Regions from separate parts of the Arthrobacter sp. Ha26 genome, predicted to be linked through region 2. Evidence: riboswitches for the same ligand, from Rfam matches in the RefSeq annotation. Region 2 holds a riboswitch; the other holds the start of a gene.
The links. Region 2 has a riboswitch for thiamine pyrophosphate ahead of thiC (phosphomethylpyrimidine synthase ThiC). Riboswitches for the same ligand answer to the same signal wherever they lie in the genome.
Positions count from the first base shown of each region.

Region 1: another riboswitch for thiamine pyrophosphate. It lies ahead of AC5RVY_RS05200 (ECF transporter S component); the one in region 2 lies ahead of thiC (phosphomethylpyrimidine synthase ThiC).

Region 1 is NZ_JBNHGX010000001.1:1,088,151-1,092,788, forward strand. It holds gene AC5RVY_RS05190 (energy-coupling factor transporter transmembrane component T family protein) at 1-122, opposite strand, end outside; gene AC5RVY_RS05195 (ABC transporter ATP-binding protein) at 119-1,675, opposite strand; gene AC5RVY_RS05200 (ECF transporter S component) at 1,675-2,298, opposite strand; TPP riboswitch at 2,363-2,503, opposite strand; gene AC5RVY_RS05205 (heme-degrading domain-containing protein) at 2,577-3,119, shown strand; gene AC5RVY_RS05210 (hypothetical protein) at 3,160-3,369, shown strand; gene AC5RVY_RS05215 (DUF4383 domain-containing protein) at 3,516-4,001, shown strand; gene AC5RVY_RS05220 (iron-containing redox enzyme family protein) at 4,067-4,638, shown strand, end outside.
Region 2 is NZ_JBNHGX010000007.1:156,330-160,967, reverse strand. It holds gene AC5RVY_RS16425 (VOC family protein) at 1-793, opposite strand, end outside; gene AC5RVY_RS16420 (amidohydrolase family protein) at 897-1,979, opposite strand; TPP riboswitch at 2,061-2,168, shown strand; gene thiC (phosphomethylpyrimidine synthase ThiC) at 2,163-3,989, shown strand; gene AC5RVY_RS16410 (alpha/beta hydrolase) at 4,009-4,638, opposite strand, start outside.

The DNA of each region.
Region 1 (4,638 bases), on a different contig from region 2:
GACACCCAGTCGATGGACAGCGCCAGCACTGCGGTCACCAGGAAGACGGCGGCGAACTTGCTCAGCGGGTTGGCGCGGGTCAGCAGGGCGTGGTTTCCCCGCAGGTTCAGCTCCTGCCTCATGTCGCCACCGCCGGCGCCGCACCCATCCGCAGCTCGGCTCCGCCCAAGGCTGCCGTGAACTCGGCATCGTGGGTCACTGAGACCACTGCGGTGCCGGCATCGAGGAGCTCTGACAGGAACGAGGCCAGCTCAGCCCAGGTGTTGGCGTCCTGGCCAAACGTGGGCTCGTCCAGCACCAAAACCTGCGGGTGCGCGGCCAGGACCGTGGCCACCGAGAGCCGCCGTTTCTCGCCTCCCGAAAGCGTATACGGGTTGGCGTCAACGAGCTCCGTCAGCCGCAACCGCTCCAGCAGCTCATCGACCCGCTCCGTCCCATGGCCAAGGTGCCGCGGGCCGAACAGGAGTTCGTCGATCACTTTTCCCGTCACGAACTGGTGCTCTGGCTCCTGGAAAACGGTGCCTACGCGCTCAATCAGCTGTTCCGCCTTCCACTGGTAGGGATCGATGCCGGCACCACGGCTGAGGGCCAAGGTGGCGGAGACCTTGCCGGCGACGGGCTCCAGAAGACCGGCAAGGGTCAGGGCAAAAGTCGATTTTCCGGCGCCGTTGGGTCCCGTAATGGCCAGTGCCTGCCCCACCCGGACCTGGGCGGAGATCCCCTGTTGCACTGGTACCGGCGGGAACTTGCGGAAGCCCCTGCGGCGGGCCCGTTCCCGCGAAACCGCCAGTTCCTCGGCGGCAAGCAGGAGACCGCCTGCTCCGGGGGCAGGCTCCGCGGAACGCTGCCGGGTTTGCGGAACATAGCCGGGCACCCACACGCCGGCCGCGATGAGCATGCTCCGCGCCTCGCTAAGCACCTGGTCAGGCGCCCCGTCCAGGAGTACGGCTGAATCGGTGGATGAACCGGGCTGCAGCACCACGATCCGGTCCACCAGGTCTTTCCAGACGGACACGCGGTGTTCCACCACCACCAGGGTTGCCCCGGTCTTGGCCACGCAACGCGCCACCGCGTCCCGCACCTCCATCACGCCCGCGGGGTCCAGGTTGGCGGTCGGCTCGTCCAAGAGGATCAGCCCGGGCCGCATGGCAAGGATGCCGGCGAGCGCCAGGCGCTGTTTCTGCCCGCCGGACAGGGCCGATGTCGGGTGGTCCAGCGGCAGGTGGGACAGGCCGACGTCGTCCAGCGCCTCATGCACGCGGGTCCAGATCTCATCCCTGGGCACAGCGAGGTTCTCGGCGCCGAAGGCGACGTCGTCACCCACCCGGGACAGGACCACCTGCGTCTCCGGGTCCTGCTGCATCAGGCCGGCCCGGCCGCGCTGCTCACGGGGGAAGGCGCCGTCAACCAATAACGAACCGGACTCGTCGGAATCGCCGGCCTCGCCGCCGTCGTCGTTCACATCACCCAAAACACCTGCCAGGGCATGGAGGAGGGTGGACTTGCCCGCCCCGGACGGACCGAGGAGGAGTACCCGTTCGCCCGGTTGGATATCCAGGTCAAGGGCGCGGAGCGCAGGCTTGGCACGTCCGGCATGCCGCCAGCCCCAGCCGCGGGCGCTGATGGCTGCCGGACGCGCCGCAACCGGCGCTCCGTGGTGGGAGGTGGCCGGCATCAGGAGAAAACGGGCTCCGTTGCTGCCTTGCGCGAGGCGAAGGAGCTCAGGACGCCGGTCTTCGCCAGGCCACGCGTGGCGACCCATGACAGTGCGCCGGCGATGATGGCACCCGAGATCCCGGTGAAGATGATGTACGCCAGCTTGTCCCCGCCCGAGTAGGCGATGTTCCAGCCCCACGGCGCGAAGGAGTCGTTCAGTCCGCAGAACAGGCCCGCACCGGCACCGGCCAGCAGGGATACCGGCAGGTTGAACTTCCTGTACACGAAGATGGCGAAAATAATTTCGGCGCCCAAGCCCTGGACAAAACCGGAGAAGAGCACGGATGCGCCGTACTGGGACCCCATCAGCAGTTCACCGGTGGCGGCGACCGTCTCGCAGAACAGGGCGGCGCCCGGCTTGCGGATGATGAGCATGCCCAGCACGGCCGGGATCATCCAGCCGCCGGCGATCAGTCCGGTCAGGGGCGGATAGACGGCGTTCATGGGGGCCGAAACTGCGGCTGCTCCCTGGGACCAGGCCCAGAAGATGACGCCGCCGGCGATGGCGATCAGGGCCGCCACCACGATGTCCACCACGCGCCAGGACTTGCTGCTGGTCTTCTTTACTGCTGTTGTTGCCATGCGATCCTCCTGAGGAACAGGAGGGGAAAGTGGACGCGGCCGGCACTGCTGCGGCGGCCGGACACACTTCGAGAACTCGACTCCCTTGCGCCGGTACTAACCGGATCAGGTTCGAGGGTCTGCGGCTGTCCGCACTCTCAGCGCCCACCTGCGGATCCTGGCGTGGCCAGAACTGCCCGACGGCGGCGCTCCCCTGTCGTTGAATGATTCTGTGGGTAAATAAACAGCCCTGTTGGGCGTGGTCCAGTTTACACCGGAGTAGGGGTAGATTGTGGGCCATGACTGCCAATTCGCCGGATATGACCGAGTACGATCCCGACTCGGATAACACCCAGCCGGAGGGCTCCCTGCAAGTGCTCATCGCGCGGGTTGAGGGCGAAATCCGGGAACTGCAGTTCCCCCGGTTCTCCATGGATGATGCCCTGAACCTGGGGCTGCTGCTGGTGGAGCTGGGCAAAGAGGACCAGCTCCCCATCGCGATAGACATCACCAAGGGTGAACAGGTCCTGTTCCATGTGGCCCTGCCGGGAGCCACCCCGGACAACGAGCACTGGATCCGGGCCAAGCAGCGGACCGCCGCGCGTTACGAGGTGCCGTCCCTGCTGGTGGGACTGCGCGGCCGGCTCCGTGGCGGCAGCATCGAGGACCAGGGCTGGTTCGACCAGAGCTTGTACGCAGCCCACGGCGGCTCCTTTCCGGTGTACGTAGCAGGGGTGGGCGCGGTAGCAACGGTGACCGTTTCGGGGCTTCCGCAGGTCCAGGACCACAATCTGGTGGTGCAGGCCCTGCGGGAAGTCCTTGGCTCCATGGGCGCGGACTGACCCAGCGTTACTGGCACGGTTTCAGGTTGAGGAGGACGCCATGGGCGGTCCTGGGGAGGAAAACCAGGTGCGGGCGGCATTGGACAAGGCCGAGGACGAGATGATTTTCATTGGCCCCGACCACCCCTACTATTCCCTGCTCGCTGAACTTGTGGCCGCCGTCGGGAAGGCCTGGGAGCAGGGGTGTGAGCAAGGCCGCCACGGCGGGAAGCACCCGAACCCTTACCGATGGACCGCCCCGGATGAGTGAGCGCCTGCTGGTTTAAGCTCCACTGCCCGCGCTAACGAAAACAGAGCATGCCCGTGCCGTTCGCCAAAACAGGGTAAGGAAGCCTGCTTAGCTTTTATTAGTAATCATGCTTACTATGTTGTTCCCGGCTTTTGAGGAGAACAGGTATGGCGGTCAGCACCCGCGCCACAGCAGCGAGGACGGGCCTGCAGAAGGCCACCTTTGCCACGGGTGGCATCTTCCTCCTGATGGGCATCCTGGGATTCATCCCCGGTATCACCACGAACTACGGCTCCCTCGGGCTTGCCGGTCCCGGCTCCAAGGCAGAGCTGTTCGGCATCTTCCAGGTGTCGGTGCTGCACAACGCAGTCCATATCCTGTTCGGAGTTGCCGGCCTGGTGATGGCGCGAACCCACCGGCAGGGGCGGAACTACCTCATTTATGGCGGCGTCACTTACCTGTTCCTGTGGCTGTACGGCCTGCTGATCGGTGACGACCTGCCGGCCAACTTCCTTCCCGAAAACAACCCGGACAACTGGCTCCACCTGGCCCTGGGCTTGGCCATGATCGCGCTTGCCGTCCTGCTGTCCCCCAAGATCACCCCCGGCAGCCCGGCCCGGGAACCGGCCCCGCACCTGGACAGCGAGACCTGAACGCCGAACCGAAGCCGCTGTCAAAGACGCAGCACCGCCAGCACCGCCATCCCAGAAGGAGCACCATGAAGATCCCGGAACCTCGAGGCCCGCTCAGCAGTACGCTGTTCAAGGCCCTCGCGAACGCACCTGCCAGCACCGAGGGAGCAGCCGCCGTCGAGGAACTGCACCTGCTGGTTGCGGCCCACGCTGTAGCCTCCGCTGACATCGTCGAGGACGACGACGTCCAGCTGACCCTCTTCTGCCTCTACGAGCTCCACTACTCCGGGCTTGAGGGCGTCAGCGATGACTGGGAATGGGAACCGGGGCTGATCCAGGTCCGCCGCCTGCTTGAAGCGCCCTTCGAAGCAGCACTTCGGGCCGCCGCCGCGTCCGCTGCCGAAGGCATCACCCCGCCCGCCGCGGCGGAGCTCACCAGCGACGCCGTTGCAGACATTCTTTTCGGCCTGGCCGCCACCGACTCCGGGCCCAGCGTCTCCCGCTTCGTGGCCAAAAAGGCGACGCTGGACCAGCTCAAGGAATTCCTGATCCACAAGTCCATCTACCAGCTGAAGGAAGCCGACCCCCATACCTGGGCCATCCCCCGCCTGACGGGAAGGCCCAAGGCCGCGCTTGTGGAAATCCAGGCCGACGAGTA
Region 2 (4,638 bases):
CGACCTTCAGCCGGTCAGCGAGCGCGCCGACGTCGTCCCCGGACGGAACCTCGATCAATACCTCGCCAAGGCCCAACGTATCCTTGCGGGGGCCGGCACCGCGGCTGTTCCAGACGTTCATGGCCATGTGGTGGTGGTAGCGGCCTGCGGAGACAAAGAGGGCCTGGCCGTGCCAGCCGGCAGTCTTTTCGAAGCCAAGGATGCCCACGTAGAAGTCACGGGCCAACTGGACGTCGCCCACCTGGAGGTGGACATGGCCTACTCCTGCCACTGTTCCGCGCTGGTGTTCCAAGGATTCCTCGGTGAGGTGCTGCTCCAGGTAACGCTGCGGCGGCAGGGCCAGGCTGTCCATCACCACGTCCGTGCCGTTCCAGGACCAGTTGCTCCGGGGACGGTCCCAGTACAGCTCAATGCCGTTGCCTTCGGGATCATTGAAGTAGAAGGCCTCGCTGACAAGGTGGTCGGCGCTGCCCGTGAAAGAGCGCGGTTCGAACTGTGCCGCGGTGGCGATGGTGGCGGCGAGGTCGGCCTGGTTTTCAAACAGCAGCGCCGTGTGGAAGAGGCCTGCCTCTCCCCTGCCGGGGAGGTTCAGGCCCGGAGCGGGGGCAAGGTGCACCAGCGGCTTCTGCAGCCGGCCGAGGTAGAGGCCGCCGTCCTGCTCGGCAATAACGTCAAGCCCAAGGGCGCGCTGGTAGTAATCGGTCATGACCTTCATGTCACCCACCTTGAGCATCACGGTGCCCATGGCGAGGTCGGCAGGAAGAAGATCCTGGGTGGCGGCTTCTGCAGTCATTGAAAACTCCCGGTGGTGTGGCCCGTCGGGTTGGTGGGCCTGTCACTATTAAAATTACTTGAAGCTTCAATTTATTCCAAGTGGTTCCGGGACTTCGCCTGCGTCAGCGCACCACGTGCCCTCCCAGCACTACGCGGGCCGGCTCCTGCACCGTTTCCAGAACCTGGCGCGGGTCCTCCCGGCACAGGACGACGTCGGCCCGGGCACCTTCCTCGATCGCGTCAGCACCCAGCCACTTCCGGGCGCCCCAGCACGCGGCGTCGAGGGCGGCGGCCACAGGCAGGCCGGCGTGGTGGAGGGCCAGGATTTCATCACCGATCCGCCCGTGGCGGATGACGCTGCCGGCATCCGTGCCGGCGTAAATCTTCACTCCGGCGTCGAAGGCCTCCAGCACCCGCTCCGCGCGCCGTTCCCACAGGGCGCGCATATGGGCCGCGTACCGGGGGAACTTAGGCTCCGCCTGCACGGCGATGTCCGGGAACGTGGCGATGTTGATGAGGGTGGGCACAATGGGAACGCCTTGCTCGGCGAACCGCGGAAGGTGCCGCGGCAGCAGTCCGGTGGCGTGTTCGATGCAGTCGATGTCCGCGTCCAGCATCTGGTCCAGTGTTTCCTCGGCAAAGCAGTGCGCGGTGATCCGCGCGCCTTCGTCGTGCACTGCCTGGACGGCGTCCCTGACAACGGCGGCGGGAAACGACGGCGCCAGGTCACCGGCGTCGCGGTCTATCCAGTCCCCCACGAGCTTGACCCAGCCGTCGCCGTCACGTGCCTGCTTCCGGACGGCCTCAACCAGCCCCTCAGGTTCCACTTCCTCCGCAAAGCCGCGAAGGTACCGGCGGCTCCTGGCGACATGCCTGCCGGCCCTGATCAGCACCGGGGCTTCGCGGCTGCGCTGGAGGAAGCGGGTGTCTGCGGGAGAACCCGCGTCCCGGACCAGCAGTGTGCCGGCGTCAAGGTCGGTTCTTGCCTGTTCTTCCGCCGTCGCTTCGTCCACCGCGCCTCCCGGGCCCAGGCCGATGTGGCAGTGCGCGTCTGCAAACCCGGGCAGTACCCAGCCGTCCAGGAACCGGTCCGGCTCCGCCTCCGGCCGCCGGAACGTAAGCCTGCCGTCAACGGACCACAGCCCGCGTTCCTCCGTGTCCGGCCCGGTGAGGACCGGACCGTTGAACTGGATGATCTCTGCCATGGATGTGCCTCTCTTCCCGCCCGGACAGGCTAGCACCACCGCATGTGACACGGCCCTTCCGAAACAGCTGTGGTAGCTTCTTGGTGACCACACGGGTGCCCTTGCAGGGGCTGAGATCGGGCTGATGCAGCCTGCGACCGTTGAACCTGTCCGGGTAATGCCGGCGAAGGAAGTGAGTATTCCTTGAGTACACCAAATGCACAGTTTAACCCTGCCCAAAATCCGTCCGGCGCAACCGCGGGTGGCCAGGACCAGCCTCCGGTCACACAGTCGCTGAAGTCCCATTCCTTGGCGTTCGTCCAGGACGAAGCGGCCGGGATCCGGGTGCCGGTCACGGAAATCGAGCTAGCGGATTCACCGAACGGCCAGCCGAACGGGCCGTTCCGGGTCTACCGCACCGCCGGTCCGGGCAGTGATCCCGTCCGCGGCCTCACCCCGTTCCGCGCGGAGTGGATCGAAGCCCGGGGAGACACGGAAACCTACGGGGGCCGCGGGCGGAACCTGCTCGACGACGGGCGCTCGGCCGTCCGCCGCGGGGCGGCCAGCGCAGAGTGGAAGGGCGCCCGGCCGGTGCCCCGCCGCGCCGTCGGCGGCAAAACCGTGACGCAAATGCACTATGCCCGGCAGGGCATTATCACCCCGGAGATGCGGTTCGTGGCATTGCGGGAGAACTGTGACGTGGAGCTGGTCCGCAGTGAAGTGGCTGCCGGCCGGGCCATCATTCCCACCAACATCAACCACCCGGAGTCCGAGCCGATGATCATCGGCAAGGCGTTCCTGGTGAAGATCAATGCGAACATCGGAAACTCGGCGGTCACCAGTTCGATCGCCGAGGAGGTGGACAAGCTGCAGTGGGCCACCCAGTGGGGCGCGGACACCGTGATGGACCTTTCCACCGGCGATGACATCCACACCACGAGGGAATGGATCATCCGCAACTCTCCGGTTCCGATCGGCACCGTCCCCATCTACCAGGCCCTTGAGAAGGTCAAGGGGGAGGCGAACGCGCTCACCTGGGAGATTTTCCGCGACACCGTTATTGAGCAGTGCGAACAGGGCGTGGACTATATGACCATCCATGCCGGTGTCCTGCTCCGGTATGTTCCCCTGACGGCGGACCGCGTAACGGGCATTGTGTCCCGCGGGGGCTCGATCATGGCCGGCTGGTGCCTGGCGCATCACCAGGAGAACTTCCTCTACACCCACTTTGACGAGCTCTGCGAAATCTTCGCGCAGTACGACGTCGCGTTTTCGCTGGGTGACGGACTGCGGCCGGGGGCTACGGCGGACGCCAATGATGCCGCCCAGTTCGCCGAACTGGATACGCTGGCTGAGCTCACGCAGCGCGCCTGGGAGTACGACGTGCAGGTGATGGTGGAGGGTCCCGGCCATATCCCGTTCCACCTGGTGAGGGAGAACGTGGAACGCCAGCAGGAGCTGTGCAAGGGCGCGCCGTTCTACACCCTGGGGCCCCTGGTCACTGATGTGGCGCCCGGCTACGACCACATCACCTCGGCCATCGGTGCCACGGAGATTGCCCGCTACGGCACCGCCATGCTGTGCTACGTCACTCCTAAGGAGCACCTGGGCCTGCCCAACAAGGACGACGTCAAGACCGGAGTGATCACCTACAAGATCGCAGCCCACGCGGCAGACCTCGCCAAGGGCCACCCCGGTGCGCATGAACGCGATGATGCCCTGTCCAAGGCGCGGTTCGAGTTCCGTTGGCGCGACCAGTTCGCGTTGTCGCTTGACCCGGTGACGGCCGAGGCCTTCCATGACGAGACGTTGCCTGCAGAACCTGCCAAGACTGCCCATTTCTGTTCCATGTGCGGCCCCAAGTTCTGCTCTATGCGGATCAGCCAGGATATCCGGGACGAATATGGGTCCGCTGCCTCGCAGGCGGCACTGGCCGATGCTGCCGAGGGCATGCGGGGGAAAAGCGAGGAATTCCTGGCGGCCGGCGGCAAGGTGTACCTGCCGGAGCTGAGCGTCCCCGCCGGAGGCTAGGGCACAAGTAGCCAGGACATCAGGAAGCCCGGGCGGACTGCACCCGGCTCACGTCCCGGATGAACGATCGGATCATCCGGTCCCCCTCCACCGAGTCATGGGGCCGGTGCCCTCCCGCCGCAGTGCGGTGCAGGGCGCCGGTCTCCCGCAGGTACCCGGCAATCTCCTCGTAGAGCGGCTCCCATCCCCCGGTGAGGACCAGGGTGGGCACGCCGGGAACGATGTGCAGCGGGGCTTCCCAAGCGGGGGCCTGCAGCCGGAGCCGCCTGGCGGAACGTTTCTCCTCGGCGGTGGCGGGCTGCTGCAGGTCGGTGGCGTAGACGCGCCGGACGAACTCGCGCTGGAAATCCTGGTCGCTCATCTGGTGCCGGGCCTCGAACAGCGGCTGCATGAGGCCGATGTGGGCCGCTGTGGCCGGAAGTTCGGCGGTCAGCGACAAGCAGGCCGGTTCCACCAGCGTCAGGGAAAAGACCAGGTCCGGGCGTTCCACGGCGGCCAGCATGGCTGCGATGGCGCCTTGGGAATGTGCCACGACATGCCCTCCGGCGGCGCCCCGGCCGTCGTCGGCCAGCGACCGCAGCACAATCCTGGAGTCCTCCTCGAACGAGGATTCAACCGGCTCAGCCACCGGGTCATAGCCGTGGCGGCG